2 regions of the Xanthobacter sp. SG618 genome follow, and region 1 is predicted to be linked to the other one. Evidence: riboswitches for the same ligand, from Rfam matches in the RefSeq annotation. Region 1 holds a riboswitch; the other holds the start of a gene.
The links. A riboswitch is a leader RNA that binds a small molecule or an ion and turns the genes downstream of it on or off. The one in region 1 is predicted to bind thiamine pyrophosphate.
Positions count from the first base shown of each region.

Region 1 (4,404 bases):
AGCATTGAACGCTTAAGTTGACGATCAAGGGCAAGACACATGAGCTCCCAAACCAACCTCAAGGCCGCGCTGATGGAAGTTCGCGCCTATCTGGCGCAGGAAGCCCAGGCCGAGGACTTCCGCAACGAAGCCGCCTGGGAGGCGGGTTCGAGCCGCGAGGAGCACGCCGCCAGCGATGCCCTCACCCGGCTCGACGAGGTGCTGCGCCAGCTCAAGGCCCAGCAGCGCCCCTGCAAGGACGAGCACACCGTGAAGGGTGAGCGCGCCCATCCGCGCGGTCACGAGCGGGTGCGCCTGCACCCGACCGAACTCGCGGCCTGATCAAGGTTTCCCCTCTCCCGCCGAAGGGAGAGGGCGTTTGCGTCTTTCCGCCTACCCCCGCACGCCGGCGCCGCCGATGGCGTCGAACAGCGCAGCATCCGCGCCGAGGCCGGCATTGGGGGTGGTGAGCAGCGTGTCCCCGTAGAACACCGAATTTGCCCCCGCGAGGAAGCAGAGAATCTGCGCCTCGCGGCTCAGGGCGGCGCGTCCGGCCGAGAGGCGCACCCGCGAGGCGGGCATGACGAGGCGGGCGGTGGCGACCATCCGCACGATCTCCAGCGGGTCCACCGGCGGGCGATCGGCGAGGGGGGTCCCCTCGACTGCCACCAATGCGTTCACCGGCACGCTTTCGGGATGCGGATCAAACCCCGCCAGCACCTGCAGCATGGCGGCGCGGTCGCGCATGGTCTCGCCCATGCCGATGATGCCGCCGGAGCACAGTTCGATGCCCGCCGCGCGCACGGAGGTGAGGGTGTCGATCCGGTCCGCATAGGTGCGGGTGGTGACGATCTCGCCGTAGAAATCCGGCCCCGTATCGAGATTGTGATTGTAGGCGGTGAGCCCCGCCTCGGCGAGGCGCTGGGCCTGATGCGGCTCCAGCATGCCGAGCGTGACGCAGGCTTCCATGCCGAGGCCGCGCACGCCGCGCACCATCTCCAGCACGGCGTCGAACTCGCGCCCTTCCTTCACCCGGCGCCACGCCGCGCCCATGCAGAAGCGCTCGGCGCCATTGGCCTGCGCCTGCTCGGCGAGGGCGACGACGGAGGCGGGATCGAGGAACTTCTCCCGCGTCAGGTCCACCTCCGCATGGCGGGCGGACTGGGAGCAATAGGCGCAATCCTCCGGGCATCCGCCGGTCTTGATGGAGAGCAGGCTCGCGCGCTGGACCTCGTTGGGGTCGTGATTGGCGCGGTGGACGGCATTGGCCCGGCCCACCAGTTCCAGCAAGGGCAGGTCCATGAGCGCCGCGATCTCGTCAACGCTCCAGTCGTGGCGGATCGTGCCGTCCTCAGTCTTGGCCATGCCCATGCTCCTGCTTCCGCGCGATGTGGGAGGGCCGGTCTAGTCGTGTTTGCGGCGCGTTCCAATACCGCCGGCCTTCCCAAATGGGTGACTTGACCTATGCGTTCGCTGCAGTGCAGCGTTGACATTGGGCTTTCGTATACATCACAGTGTTCCCGTTCCAAGGGGGGCCCCGGAAGGGGCTGAGATATCGCAAGTTCGCGGAAGTTTCCTCTTCCGCGGCGCCGCGATGACCCTTCGAACCTGATCCGGGTCATACCGGCGAAGGGATCGGAACTTGTGCTCCCGGCGCTCAGCGTCGCCCCGCACCCGTCTCCTAGCTCTACACCCCGGGTCTCGTTGAAAGCGCAAGCTGAACGGAGATCCGCAATGCTGGACGAAGCCTCGACGTCCTCCCTGAAAGTCACCACCGGGCCGCTGCCCCATTCGCGCAAGGTGTTCGTCTCCGCCACCCGGCCGGACGTGCGCGTCGCCATGCGCGAGATTTCGCTGACCGACCCGTCCGAGCCGCCGGTGAAGGTGTACGACACCTCCGGCCCCTATACCGACCTCGATGCCGTCATCGACCTCACCAAGGGCCTGCCGCAGCTGCGCGCCCAGTGGATTCGCGAGCGCGGCGACGTGGAAGAGGTGGAGGCCCGCGCCGTCCGCCCCGAGGATAACGGCCTGAAGGAGGGCCAGTCCTCCACCCTGCCGCAGTTCGATCTTTCCGGCCGCAAGCCGCTGCGCGCCAAGGCGGGCAAGCGCCCGACCCAGATGGCCTATGCGCGCGCCGGCATCATCACGCCGGAGATGGAATATGTCGCCGCCCGCGAGAACCTCGCCAAGGTGAATGGCGGCGCCCATCCGCACCATCAGGCCATGGGCCTCGGCGCGGCGATCCCCTCCGACATCACGCCGGAATTCGTGCGGCAGGAAGTGGCGCGCGGCCGCGCCATCATCCCCAACAACATCAACCACCCCGAAACCGAGCCGATGGCCATCGGCCGGAACTTCCTGGTGAAGATCAACGCCAATATCGGCAATTCGGCCGTGACCTCGGGCGTGGCGGAAGAGGTGGACAAGCTGGTGTGGGCCACCCGTTGGGGCGCCGACACGGTGATGGACCTGTCCACGGGCAAGAACATCCACACCATCCGCGAATGGATCATGCGCAACTCGCCGGTGCCCATCGGCACCGTGCCGCTCTACCAGGCGCTGGAGAAGGTGAACGGCGTCGCCGAGGACCTGACCTGGGAGATCTTCCGCGACACGGTGATCGAGCAGGCCGAGCAGGGCGTGGACTACATGACGGTGCACGCCGGCGTGCGCCTGCCCTTCGTGCCGCTCACCGCCAACCGCGTCACCGGCATCGTCTCGCGCGGCGGCTCCATCATGGCCAAGTGGTGCCTGGCGCATCACAAGGAAAGCTTCCTCTACGAGCACTTCGAAGAACTGTGCGAGATCCTCGCCCAGTATGACGTGGCTTTCTCCCTCGGCGACGGCCTGCGCCCCGGCTCCATCGCCGATGCCAACGACGCCGCCCAGTTTGCGGAGCTGGAGACGCTCGGCCAGCTCACCGAGATCGCCTGGAAATACGACTGCCAGGTGATGATCGAGGGCCCCGGCCATGTGCCGCTGCACCTCATCCGCGAGAATGTGGAGAAGCAGCTCAAGGTCTGCCACGAGGCGCCGTTCTACACCCTCGGCCCGCTGGTGACGGACATCTCCCCCGGCTACGACCACATCTCCTCCGCCATCGGCGCGGCGATGATCGGCTGGTTCGGCACGGCGATGCTCTGCTACGTCACGCCGAAGGAGCATCTTGGCCTGCCCGACCGCGACGACGTGAAGGCCGGCGTCATCTCCTACAAGATCGCCGCCCACGCGGCCGATCTCGCCAAGGGCCACCCGGCCGCGCGCATCCGCGACGATGCGCTCTCCCGGGCCCGCTTCACCTTCCGCTGGCGCGACCAGTTCGCGCTCTCGCTCGATCCGGAGACGGCCGAGCGCTTCCACGACGAGACGCTCCCCGCCGAGGGGGCCAAGGTGGCGCACTTCTGCTCCATGTGCGGGCCGAAGTTCTGCTCCATGAAGATCTCGCAGGAGCTGAAGCTGGAAGCCGGCGACATCGCCCGCGCCCAGGCCGACAACCTCGCCTCTGCGGGCATGGCCGAAATGGCCCAGAAGTTCCGCGACGGCGGCGGCCTGATCTACACCCCGGCCCCCGAAGTCGCGCCCCCGCCGCCCGCCGCGGCGGAGTGAGGGGCTGAACCCGCACCCCCGGACTCTCTCCCGCAAAGGGAGAGGGGAGGACGGGTGGTGACGGAATCGGGCTTGTGCGCAAATCGAATGGTGCTCCCTCTCCCCTTGCGGGAGAGGGCAGGGGTGAGGGGTGTCTCTCCCCCCGTTCCAGAGGCCGGGGTTGTGGCACCGGCCCTCTCGCCCCTCAGTTTCCAAGCATCCCCATCACCACCCCCAGCGCCTGCTCCGGCGTTGCACGCGCCCAGTCGGGCATTTGGTGGCGGAAGAAGGTGGCCTGGCGCTTGGCGTAGCGGCGGGTGTCGCTTTGGCCCTCGGCGATGGCGTCGGCGAGGGACATCTCGCCTTTCAGATAGCGCGTGAGGGCCGGCGCGCCGTGGGCCTTCAGGACCGTGCGGTCGGGGGCGAGGTGGCGGGCGGCGAGCCGGCGCACCTCCTCCAGCGCCCCGGCGGCCATCATCGCCTCGAAGCGCACGTCGATGCGCTGGCGCAGCAGGTCGCGGTCCACCTCCAGCACGATCTTCGCGCAGCGCGCCGCGTCCAGCACCGGCGGCTGCGCATCCCGATGCCAATCGGTCAGCGAGCGGCCGGTGGCGTGGATCACCTCCAGCGCGCGCAGCACGCGCTGGCGGTCGTTCACCTTCAGCCGCGCGGCGCTCTCGGGATCACGCGCGGCGAGGCGGGCGTGCAAAGCCGGGCTGTCCAGCGCCTCGGCCGCGCCGCGCACCTCGGCGCGCACCGCTTCGGGAATGGCGGGAATTTCGGCAAGCCCCTGCGTCAATGCGCGGAAATAAAGCCCCGTGCCGCCCACGAACACCG
Region 1 is NZ_JABBHL010000001.1:875,281-879,684, reverse strand. It holds gene FHT36_RS04140 (hypothetical protein) at 40-321, shown strand; gene bioB (biotin synthase BioB) at 373-1,344, opposite strand; TPP riboswitch at 1,498-1,632, shown strand; gene thiC (phosphomethylpyrimidine synthase ThiC) at 1,714-3,588, shown strand; gene miaA (tRNA (adenosine(37)-N6)-dimethylallyltransferase MiaA) at 3,773-4,404, opposite strand, start outside.

Region 2 (4,404 bases), on a different contig from region 1:
CGCCGGAGAGTTGCACGCCGTCCGCGCCGGCGGCCAGCGCCAGCTCGGGGGAGCCATGCAGCGTCAGGCGGGCGCCGAAGGGCGTGGTTGCGGCGCGCAGGCGGGCGAAGAGGGCGATCTGCTCGGCGGCCGGCAGATCCTTCTCCCGCAGGCTTACCCATCTGCACCCGCCGGCGCAGGCCGCAGCCACCACGTCCGCCAGATCACCCCGCGCCAGCGTGCGGTCGGTGATGAGGAGCAGAGGCGGCGTCGGCAGAGCGGGCAGGGTCAGCTCCCGACCAGGCCGAACTCGGGGCTGGAGGCTTCCGCATGCAGCTTGCGCGGGATGCGGCCGGCGAGGCGCGCAAGGCGGCCGGCCTCCACCGCGTGGCGGAAGGAAGTCGCCATGCGCACCGGATCGAGCGCCTTGGAGACGGCGGTGTTGAGCAGCACCGCCGAGCAGCCCAGCTCCATGGCGAGCGCCGCGTCGGACGCCGTGCCGATGCCGGCGTCGAGCACGACCGGAACGGGCGAGCGGGAGCAGATCAGCTCGATCATGTGCGGGTTGGCGATGCCGAGCCCGGTGCCGATCATGGAGCCCAGCGGCATCACGGTCGCGGCGCCGAGATCGGCGAGCTTCTGGCAGGTGACGGGATCGTCATTGCAATAGGGCAGCACGACGAAGCCGCGGGAGACCAACTCCTCGGTGGCCTTCAGCAGCTCCTCCACATTGGGATAGAGCAGCTCGCGGTCGCCGATGACCTCCAGCTTCACCCAGTCCGTCTCCAGCGCCTCGCGCGCCAGCTCGGCGGTGAGCACGGCGTCCTTGGCGGTCTGGCATCCGGCGGTGTTGGGCAGGATGTGGACACGGCCGGTGAGGAGGTCCGTCAGGCTTTCCTCGTAGCCGGCGAGGCTGATGCGGCGGATGGAGGCCGTCGCCATCTCGCTGCCCGAAGCGGCGAGGGCATCGAGGAACACCTTCTGGTTGGGATAGCCCGCCGTGCCGAGGAACAGCCGCGAGGAGAAGGTGCGGCCGGCGATGACGAGGGGGTCGGCGTTGGGATTCTGGAACGCGGTCATGGTGTTTCTTCCCGGCGCCCGCCGAGGGGCACCTTGTTCTGTTCGGCCCGGGGCTCAGCCACCCTGCTTGGCCTCGATGATTTCCACGGCGTCGCCTGCGGCAAGGCGCGCCTCGGCCCAGGTGCGGCGGGGCACCACGGCGCCGTTGACCGCCACGGCGATGCCCTTGCGCTCGGGTTCAAGCCCCTTGGCGACGAGCAGATCGGTGACGGTCGCCACGGGGTGCGCCTCCTCGGCGCCGTTCACCTTCAGGGCCAGCATGGCGTTCACTCCGCCGCCGCGCGCGGCGGGCCGAAGCGCTCCGCGCCGAAGGGCAGGGCCACGTCCGCGATGGTGCCGCCCAGGATGTGGTCGGCAATCACCTGCGTGGTCACCGGCAGCAGCAGGATGCCGTTGCGGTGGTGGCCGGTGGCGTAGACCAGGCCGTCCACCTCCGGGCTCGGGCCGAGGATGGGGGCGTCGTCCCGGCTGCCGGGGCGGAAGCCGACCCATTGCTCGACGATGCTCAGTTCCTCCAGCGTCGGCAGTGCCCGCCATGCATTGGTGAGCAAAGCAAGCTGGCCGCCGGCCGTGAGGTCGGTGTCGAACCCCTTCTCCTCGGTGGTGGCGCCAATGATGAGCCGGCCGTCGCGCCGCGGCACGAGATAGGAGCCGGGCGCCCAGAGGACGTGGGAGAGGATGGGCGCGGCCGGGTCCATGCGCAGCGACAGCATCTGCCCCTTGATGGGGCGCACCGGCAGCGGCGTCGCCGGGGTGATGTCCACGCCCCGGCTCCAGGCACCGGCCGCCAGCACCACCACGTCGGCGGCATGGTGCGTCTCGCCGGTGACGATGCCGGTGGCGCGGCCGCCGGCCGTCTCCACCCGGCTGACAGGCGTATTCTGGTGGATCGTCGCGCCGGCCTTCAGCGCGGCGATCTTCAGCGCGGCGGCAACCTTGCGGTTGTCCACCTGATGATCCTCGGGGCTCAGCACGCCGCCGGCGAGGCGGGGCGCGAGATAGGGCTCTCGCCGACGCACCTCGGCGGCGGTGAGCCATTGCACGGGCAGGCCCAGCCCCTGCTGGAAGGCGTAGAGGTGGCGCAGCTTCGCGAGATCGTCCGCCGTGAGGGCGATGGTGATGGTGCCCTCGGTGCGCAGGTCCACCGCCTCGCCGGAGGCGCGCTCCAGCTCCGCGGCGAAGGCGGGCCATAGGGTCTGGCTGGCGCGGTTGAGGGCGAGGAGGCCCTCCTCACCGGGCTCTGCCTCGGCGCAGGCGGCGAGCATGCCGGCGGCGGCGCGGCTCGCGCCTTCCCCGGTCTCACCGGCCTCGAACAGGTCCACCGGGCAGCCGGCGTCGGCGAGGCGCCAGGCGAGGGCGAGGCCGATGACGCCGCCGCCGACGATGGCCACGCGCGGTTTCGCCTTGCCCGCCGGTGCCGAGCCGGCTTGCGATGAAGGTGCGGATGTAAACTGCGACAAGCTCTCGCTCATCGGCATCTCCCTACGCTGGCATGATCCAGACAGGTTCGATGGGTGTGATCTCAGCCGCGCATGATGCGCGGCACCCCAGGCCGTGTCTGTTATTTACTCATGCCGGCCGCAGAACTGCAAGAGGCGGGGCGCCTGGGACGAGGCCGACCTCAGCGGTTGAGTTCGCTTTCGTCCAGCTGGCGCGCCTCGTCGGCGAGCATGATCGGGATGCCGTCGCGGATGGGATAGGCGAGGCGGGCGGCGCGGGAGATCAGCTCCTGGCGCTCGCGATCATATTCCAGCGGCCCCTTGGTGAGGGGGCAGACCAGGATTTCGAGCAGCTTGGGGTCGACGTCGTGGCCGGGACGCTGGGACTGGATCATGTTCTCGCTCTTTGGTGCCGCGCGTTTCGAGGGCAAAGGTTCGCGGCGCGCCACCATAGCGGCGGCGGGGTGGCCTTTCATCAGCGATTTTCGCGACATCACGGTCGCTGATGGGCATATCACGCGGTTTCGCTGTCTTTTCGACCGCACAGACCCTAATAAGCGCCCTTGTAACCGCGCCTCCCGGGAGCCCAATGGATCGACGCTTGGCCCTCGGGCTTCTTCTTGGTTTCGTCGCGGTCGTGATGTTCGGCGCGACCCTGCCGCTCACCCGCTTCGCGCTGCACGATTTCAGTCCCTGGTTCATCAGCTTCGGCCGCGCTGCGTTGGCCGGCTTTGCGGCGCTCGGGCTGGTGCTGGTGATGCGCCGGCCGTGGCCGTTCGGCCAGCGGGCCGTGCTGTGGCGCCTCGCTGTTTCCTCCGGCTGTCTGATCTTCGTGTTCCCGCTGGCCATCGGGGTTGCCACCCAGACGGTGCCGGCGGCCCATGGCGGCATCGTGCTCGGCCTTCTGCCCCTGTGCACGGCCATCGCCGCCATGCTGCTGGCCGGGGAACGGCCGGGCCTCGGACTGTTCGCCGCGAGCGCGGTGGGGGCCGGGCTGGTGGTGGCCTTTGCCTTGCGCAACGGCGCGGGCGGCGCGCTGGGGATGGGCGACAGCCTGCTGTTCCTCGGCGTCATCGCCTGCGCCATCGGCTATGCCGTATCGGGCGGCCTCGCGCGCACCATGTCGGGGTGGGAGGTGATCGCGTTCATGCTGATCCTCTGCCTGCCGGTGACGCTCCCGCTCGCGCTCCTCACCTTTCCATGGGGCGCCGCGGGCACTGTGGCAGGCGCCTCCTGGGCGGCGCTGCTCTATCTCGGCCTCTTCAGCCAGCTCATCGGCTTCTTCTTCTGGAATGCCGGGCTCGCCAAGGGCGGCATCGCCCGTGTCGGCCAGATGCAGCTCCTGCAGACCTTCGTCACGGTGGGGCTCGCCTGGCCCATCAATGGCGAAGTGCCGGACGCGGAGACCGTGGCCTTCGCCGCGGGCGTGGCGCTGGTGGTCGCGGTGGCGCAGCGCACCCGCTCGCGGCCGCACTGATCCCGCAAAAGCAAACGGCCCGCCGAAGCGGGCCGTTCGTCATTTTCGAGACTGCCGGAAGGCTCAGGCCGCCTTGGAACGGGCGGTGATGAGCTTGCGGTTCACCAGCACCTCGGCGATCTGCACCGCATTCAGCGCGGCGCCCTTGCGCAGGTTGTCCGACACGCACCAGAAGGCGATGCCGTTGTCCACGGTCGGGTCGTCGCGCAGGCGCGAGATGTAGGTCGCGTCCTCGCCGGCCGCCTCGTGGGGGGTGGCGTAGCCGCCCGGCTCACGGGTGTCGATGACGAGGATGCCGGGCGCCTCGCGCAGGATCTTGCGCGCGTCGTCGGCGGACAGCTCCTTCTCGAACTCCACGTTCACCGCCTCGGAGTGGGAGATGAAGACCGGCACGCGGACGCAGGTGGCCGTGAGCTTGATCTTGGGGTC
Region 2 is NZ_JABBHL010000007.1:166,429-170,832, reverse strand. It holds gene FHT36_RS18770 (thiamine phosphate synthase) at 1-232, opposite strand, end outside; gene FHT36_RS18765 (thiazole synthase) at 268-1,059, opposite strand; gene thiS (sulfur carrier protein ThiS) at 1,114-1,320, opposite strand; gene thiO (glycine oxidase ThiO) at 1,326-2,450, opposite strand; TPP riboswitch at 2,520-2,619, opposite strand; gene FHT36_RS18750 (Trm112 family protein) at 2,681-2,893, opposite strand; gene FHT36_RS18745 (DMT family transporter) at 3,088-3,975, shown strand; gene FHT36_RS18740 (aspartate-semialdehyde dehydrogenase) at 4,039-4,404, opposite strand, start outside.
Region 2: it holds a riboswitch for thiamine pyrophosphate, as region 1 does, so the genes downstream of both, thiO (glycine oxidase ThiO) here and thiC (phosphomethylpyrimidine synthase ThiC) in region 1, are expected to answer to the same signal.